3 regions of the Streptomyces sp. NPDC047917 genome follow, and region 1 is predicted to be linked to each of the others. Evidence: riboswitches for the same ligand, from Rfam matches in the RefSeq annotation. Region 1 holds a riboswitch; each other region holds the start of a gene.
What was found. A riboswitch is a leader RNA that binds a small molecule or an ion and turns the genes downstream of it on or off. The one in region 1 is predicted to bind cobalamin.
Positions count from the first base shown of each region.

Region 2: it holds a riboswitch for cobalamin, as region 1 does, so the genes downstream of both, ACGF8B_RS32005 (ABC transporter substrate-binding protein) here and ACGF8B_RS11570 (ABC transporter substrate-binding protein) in region 1, are expected to answer to the same signal.
Region 3: it holds a riboswitch for cobalamin, as region 1 does, so the genes downstream of both, ACGF8B_RS29695 (CoA-acylating methylmalonate-semialdehyde dehydrogenase) here and ACGF8B_RS11570 (ABC transporter substrate-binding protein) in region 1, are expected to answer to the same signal.

Region 1 is NZ_JBIDCA010000004.1:402,765-404,957, forward strand. Features, by position in the region: gene gndA (NADP-dependent phosphogluconate dehydrogenase) at 1-879, shown strand, start outside; cobalamin riboswitch at 1,006-1,159, shown strand; gene ACGF8B_RS11570 (ABC transporter substrate-binding protein) at 1,197-2,177, shown strand.
Region 2 is NZ_JBIDCA010000014.1:194,810-197,002, forward strand. Features, by position in the region: gene ACGF8B_RS32000 (beta-ketoacyl-[acyl-carrier-protein] synthase family protein) at 1-583, shown strand, start outside; cobalamin riboswitch at 676-864, shown strand; gene ACGF8B_RS32005 (ABC transporter substrate-binding protein) at 900-1,967, shown strand; gene ACGF8B_RS32010 (FecCD family ABC transporter permease) at 1,964-2,193, shown strand, end outside.
Region 3 is NZ_JBIDCA010000013.1:7,821-10,013, reverse strand. Features, by position in the region: gene ACGF8B_RS29695 (CoA-acylating methylmalonate-semialdehyde dehydrogenase) at 1-1,391, opposite strand, end outside; cobalamin riboswitch at 1,585-1,770, opposite strand; gene ACGF8B_RS29690 (cobalamin-binding protein) at 1,817-2,193, shown strand, end outside.

The DNA of each region.
Region 1 (2,193 bases):
CACAACGGCATCGAGTACGCGGACATGCAGCTCATCGGCGAGGCCTACCAGTTGCTTCGCGACGTGGCCGGATACTCCCCCGCGCAGATCGCGGACATCTTCCGCGTATGGAACACCGGGCGCCTGGACTCGTACCTCATCGAGATCACGGCAGAGGTGCTCTCCCATGTCGACGCGGCGACCGGAAAGCCCTTCGTGGATGTCGTGCTCGACCGGGCGGAGCAGAAGGGCACCGGCCGTTGGACCGTGCAGGTCGCCCTCGACCTGGGCGTTCCTGTCTCCTCCATCGCCGAGGCCGTGTTCGCCCGCTCCGTCTCCGGCCACGCCGCCCTCCGTGACGCCTCACGCCACCTCGCCGGACCGACCGCCCGCAAGCTCGGTGAGGACGAGGCGGCGGCATTCGCCGACCAGGTCGAGCAGGCACTGTATGCCTCGAAGATCGTCGCCTACACCCAGGGCTTCCACGAGATCGCGGCGGGCAGCGAGCAATACGACTGGGACATCGATCTCGGCAGAGTCGCCTCGATCTGGCGCGGCGGATGCATCATCCGGGCCGCGTTCCTCGACAGGATCACCAGCGCCTACGAGGCCCAGCCCCGGATGGCGAGCCTCCTGTCCGACAAGAGCTTCGCCGGAGAGATCGCCGCCGCACAGGACGACTGGCGCACCGTGATCGCCACCGCCGCGACCCAGGGCGTCCCCACCCCCGCCTTCGCCGCCGCCCTCGCCTACTACGACTCCCTGCGCGCCGGACGCCTTCCCGCCGCCCTCACCCAGGGCCAGCGCGACTACTTCGGCGCGCACACCTACCACCGCGTCGACCGCGACGGCACCTTCCACACCCTCTGGGGCGGTGACAGAACCGAGGTCGAGAGCTGACCGGTACCCGCAGAGCCGATGGCGGGGCGGGCGACCCTCCTGGTCCGGGCGAAACCTGCCCGCAGGGCCGGTCGTCGTCGCGGACGTCGGCGTCCGGGGCCGCCCGGGGCGGCCACCGCAAGGGGCATGATCCGCGCAATTCGCGGTCTGACAGAATGGCCTTTGAAATCTCAGGCGACGCGCGTCAGGAAACCGGTGTGAATCCGGTACGGTCCCGCCACTGTGACCGGGCTGCACACAGCCCGGAAGCCAGATACTGACCGCGCCGCCTTCTCGTACAACCAGGGGACGAGGACATCCCCCGGAAAGGCTCGGCCATGCCCCCGATACGCCGTGTACCCCTCGCGCTCATACCCCTGCTTCTACTGCCGCTCACCGGCTGCGGAACCGGTGGCGAGAGCAGGGCAGAGGCCGCACCGGCCGCCGACGGTTTCCCCTACACCGTCACCAATTGCGGTACGAGGACGACCTTCGACGCCCCGCCGAAGCGGGTCGTCACCATGAACCAGCACGTCACCGAGATCATGCTGGCCCTCGGGCTCCAGGACCGGCTGGCCGGGACCGCCTACCTGGACGACAGCATCCTGCCGGAGTACCGGTCCGCGTACGACGGCACCAAGGTGCTCGCGAAGGAGTACCCCTCCAAGGAGGTACTCCTCGGCGCCAACCCCGACTTCGTCTACGGCGGGTACGCCAGCGCCTTCGACAAGGCGAAGGGCCAGGACCGGGCGGGGCTCCAGAAGGACGGCATCAACACCCGGCTGAACATCGAGAACTGCACCAGGGGCAGGGTCGGCGTCGATCAGCTCGCCACCGAGATCACCCAGGTGGCCAGGGTCTTCGGCGTACCGGAGCGCGGCAGGAAGCTGATCGCCGACGAACGACGGAAGATCACGACGGTCGGGACGGAGCTCAAGGGCTCCGCACATCCCTCGGTGTTCGTGTACGACTCCGGCGAAAGTTCCGCTTTCACGGCGGGCGGCAAGGGCATCGGCAACGAGATCGTCCGGCTCGCCGGGGGACGGAACGTCTTCGCGGACCTCGACGCCACCTTCGGCGACGTGTCCTGGGAGCAGGTCATCAAGCGCAAGCCCGAAGTGGTCGTGATCTACGACTACGGAGGCACCACGGTCGAGGCCAAGAAGAAGCGGCTGCTGAACGACCCGGCACTCGCGGACGTGCCGGCGATCAAGAACAAGAAGTTCGCGGTACTCCCGCTGTCCTCGGCCGTGCTCGGTGTCCGGGTCGCCGACGCCGTACAGGACCTGGCCGGGCAGCTGCACCCCGGCACACTGTGAGCGCGGGGCCCGCCAG
Region 2 (2,193 bases), on a different contig from region 1:
GGCCGGACTGTGCCGGCCCTTCGCGGCCGACCGGGCCGGCCTGGTCATGGGCGAGGGCGCGGCCGTCATGGTGCTGGAACGGACGGACGACGCCCGGGCCCGGGACGCGGCCCCACGGGCGCTGCTCGCCGGCACCGGAGCCACCACCGACGCCCACCACCCCATCAGCCCGCATCCGTCGGGCGTGGTCGCCCAGGCGGCGGTGGAGGCCGCGCTGCGCGACGCGGGCTGGGCGGCCGAGGACGTCGAGCACGTCAACGCGCACGGCACGGCGACCCCGGTCAACGACGCCACCGAGGCCGCCCTGATCGCCCGGGTCTACCCGCACCGGCCACCCGTCACCGCGCCCAAGGGCGTACTGGGGCACTGCATGGGAGCGGCCGGAGCGATCGAGGCCGGACTCACCGTCCTCACGCTCCAGCGCGGAGTCGTACCACCGATCGCCAACCTGGACGCCCCGGCGCCCGAGTTCGACATCGACTGCGTCACCGAGCGACCTCTGCGGCGGCCCATCAGGCGCGCCGTCAGCCATTCCTTCGGATTCGGCGGCCACAACGCCGTACTCGCTCTTCAGCGTCCCTGAGAGCCGTTCCGCAGGCAGCAGGCAGGTGGTGCGACGGGAAAACAGCCCGGCGTACCACCGGCCACACCGGCCGTGAGCTGCACAGAGGCGCGTGATAGCTTGCCGGGGCCAGTCAAACTCCACCTAGGGGTCAGGGAATCCGGTGCGAATCCGGAACTGACGCGCAGCGGTGAGGGGGACGGGCGGGGCCACAGCCACTGGGAGCACCCTCGGGTGCCCGGGAAGGCGCTCCGTCCGGACGAACCCGAGTCCGAAGACCTGCTGGCATCCGCGACCCGGCACCGGGCCGCGGGACTCCGTACCACGGGCTCCGCGCATGAGCCCAGAGACGCAGAGGGACTCCGTGCCGTCCATAGCCAGCCCCGTCCGCACCGTCGCCCTGCTGTCCGCGGGACTGGTCCTGCTGACCGCCTGCGGAGGCGGAGCCGGTGACACCACCGCGAAACCGGGCCGCGCGGACGGATATCCGGTGACGCTGAAGAACTGCGGCCGTACCGTCACCGTCGACGCCGCGCCGCGCCGCGCCGTCTCGGTGGACCAGGGATCCACGGAGATCCTTCTCTCCCTCGGCCTCGCCGACCGGATGGCCGCCACCGCGACCTGGACCGACCCGGTGATGAAGGGCCTGGAGAAGGCCAACGACGAGGTGCCCAGGATCGCGGACAACCGGCCCTCCTCGGAGAAGGTCCTCGACCGCGAACCGGACTTCGTCAGCGCCTCGTTCGAATCGACACTCGCCAAGGGCGGCGTCGCACCCCGCGAACAGTTCGAATCGCTCGGCGTCCCCACCTATGTCTCGCCCGCCGACTGCGCCGGCAAGGACAACAGCGGCGGCGGCGACGGAGCCCGCACCGCACCGCTCACCATGGACAGCGTCTACGGCGAAGTGCGCGACCTGGCCAAGGTGTTCGGCGTACCGGAGCGCGGCGACTCGCTCGTGGCCGCACTGCGCGAACGGGTGAAGAAGGCGACCGAGGGCATCGACGCCTCCGGCACCACCCTCCTGTACTGGTTCTCCGACTCCAAGGCCCCCTACCTGGCGGGCTGCTGCGGAGCCCCCGGAATCATCACCGGAGAACTCGGCGCGAAGAACGTCTTCGACGACACCCACGAGGAATGGCCCCAGATCAGCTGGGAGACCGTCGCGGACCGCAACCCCGACGTCCTGGTCATCGGCGACCTGACCCGTAAGGCCCAGACCGCCGAGAGCGCCGCGAAGAAGATCGAGTTCCTGGAGTCCAACCCCGCCACGAAGAACATGGACGCCGTCAGGCACAAGCGGTACGTCCTGTTGAGCGGCCAGGCCATGAACCCGTCCGTCCGGACGGTCGAGGGCGTCGAACGTGTCGCCGCCGGACTGCGCGGGTTCGGGCTCGCGCGGTGACGCCGACCGAACGCGGCACGACGGTGACCGCGCCACCGGCCGTCGTCGCACCGGTGGGCGTCACGAAGGGCGTACGACGGCTGCGCGGCGGGGTCCTGTGGGCCTGCGGCCTCGCGCTGCTCCTCGGCTCCGTCGCGGTCGCCGTCACCATCGGACCCGCCCGCATCTCGGTGGGCGACGTCTGGTCCGCGGTGGCCGCCCACCTCGGCGGGGGCCAGTCGCGGCT
Region 3 (2,193 bases), on a different contig from region 1:
TGGTTCAGGTCGCCGAAGCCGGACCGCTTCCAGCCGCCGAAGGTGTGGTAGGCGACGGGCACCGGGATGGGGACGTTGATGCCGACCATGCCGGCGCCCACCCGGCGGGTGAATTCGCGGGCGGTGTCCCCGTCCCGGGTGAAGATCGCCACACCGTTCCCGTACGGGTGCTCGCTCGGCAGACGCAGTGCCTCTTCGAAGTCGGCGGCGCGGACGACGGACAGGACCGGGCCGAAGATCTCCTCGCGGTAGATGCGCATCTGCGGGGAGACGCGGTCGAAGAGGGAGGCTCCGGCGAAGAACCCGTTCTCGTGGCCTTCGAGGGTGAATCCGCGTCCGTCGACGACGAGTTCGGCTCGCTCGCTCGCGCCGATGTCGACGTACCGACGGACCCGGTCGAGCGCGTCCCGGCTGATCAGGGGTCCGAAGTCGGCCTCGGGGTCGTCGGAGCGGCCGATCTTCAGCGTTGCGATGCGCTCCGTGAGGGCGGCGACCAGACGGTCGGCCGTCTCCTCCCCCACGGGTACGGCGACGGCGATGGCCATGCAGCGCTCGCCCGCCGAGCCGTAGCCGGCGCCGATGAGTGCGTCGACGGCCTGGTCGATGTCCGCGTCCGGCATCACGATCATGTGGTTCTTGGCGCCGCCGAAACACTGGGCGCGCTTGCCGTGCGCGGCGGCGGTCGCGTAGATGTGCGCGGCGATCGGTGTCGAACCGACGAAGCCCAGCGCCTGGACGCGCGGGTCTTCGAGGAGGGTGTCGACGGACTCCTTGCCGCCGTTGACGACGTTGAGGACGCCCGGCGGCAGCCCGGCCTCCAGGAACAGCTCCGCGAGGCGCAGCGGTACGGACGGGTCGCGCTCGGACGGCTTGAGGATGAACGCGTTCCCGCAGGCGAGAGCGGGTGCGGCCTGCCAGAGCGGGATCATCGCGGGGAAGTTGAAGGGGGTGATGCCGGCGACGACGCCGAGCGGGCTGCGCAGCGAGTGCACGTCGATGCCGGTGCCCGCGTTGTCGGTGAACTCCCCCTTGAGCAGGTGCGGAATTCCGGCGGCGAACTCGACCACCTCCAGGCCGCGTTGCAGGTCGCCGTGGGCGTCGGCGACGGTCTTGCCGTGCTCGGCGGACAGCAGCCGGGCCAGGCTCTCGCGCTCGCCCTCGACGAGCTGGAGGAAACGCAGCAGTACGCGGGCACGCCGCTGCGGGTTCCACTGGCCCCAATCCGCCTGCGCTTCCTCGGCGTTGGCGATTGCGGCTTCGGTGTCGGCCCGGCCGGCCAGCGGCACACGCGCCTGGACGGTGCCGGTGTTCGGGTCGTACACGTCGGCGAAGAGCCCGGACATGCCGGTGGTGTGCTTTCCGCCGATGAAATGGGTGAGTTCACGGACCATGGGTGCCTGCTCTCGTCAGGTTGGATCCGGGGATGGCACGGCGGACCGGCGGACGGCACCCGGATGAGGGGTGCACCGCTGCGGAGAGCCGTGAGAACTACGAGCGCGCGGAAGTGGTGTGTGCGCGATCCGCCGGATCACCAGGGTCGTGGGTACAAACCGGTGCCATGCGTGTCTGCTCCATCCTCGTGGACAACACGGAACAATCCGCGGCCGGTATCCTGACTCCCGGATCCCCGCGCGCCGCCCGCCTTCCCGACAGCCCTCGTCAGTGGCGTGTGGATGGCAGCACACTCCCCGGTCACAGTGGCGGGACCGTGCCGGTTTCTCACCGGCTTCCCTGCACCGCGGACCTTGTGCCACGAACATATAGTTGGACGTCCTAGTAAGTCCAGAGCCTCCGACTGCGCGTCTACAGTCGGTGCATGCGCATCGTCTCCCTGCTCCCGGCGGCCACGGACATCGTGGCGGACCTCGGACTCGCCTCCGACCTGGTCGGACGCACCCACGAATGCGACTGGCCGCCCTCCGCGGTCGCCTCCGTGCCCGTTGTCACCCGCACCGAATTCGCCGCGGACCAACTCAGCAGCCGGGAGATCTCCGAGGCGGTCGGCGGGGCCGACCACTCCGGCTCCTCGCTCTACACACTGGACACGGAGGCCCTGGCCGAACTCGCGCCGGACGTCCTGCTCACCCAGGACCTGTGCGACGTCTGCGCGGTGTCCTACGAGCGCGTCTCCCGAGCGGTGCGCGTCATGGAGACCGGGCCCCGGGTGCTGAGCCTGGAACCCAAGACCCTCGG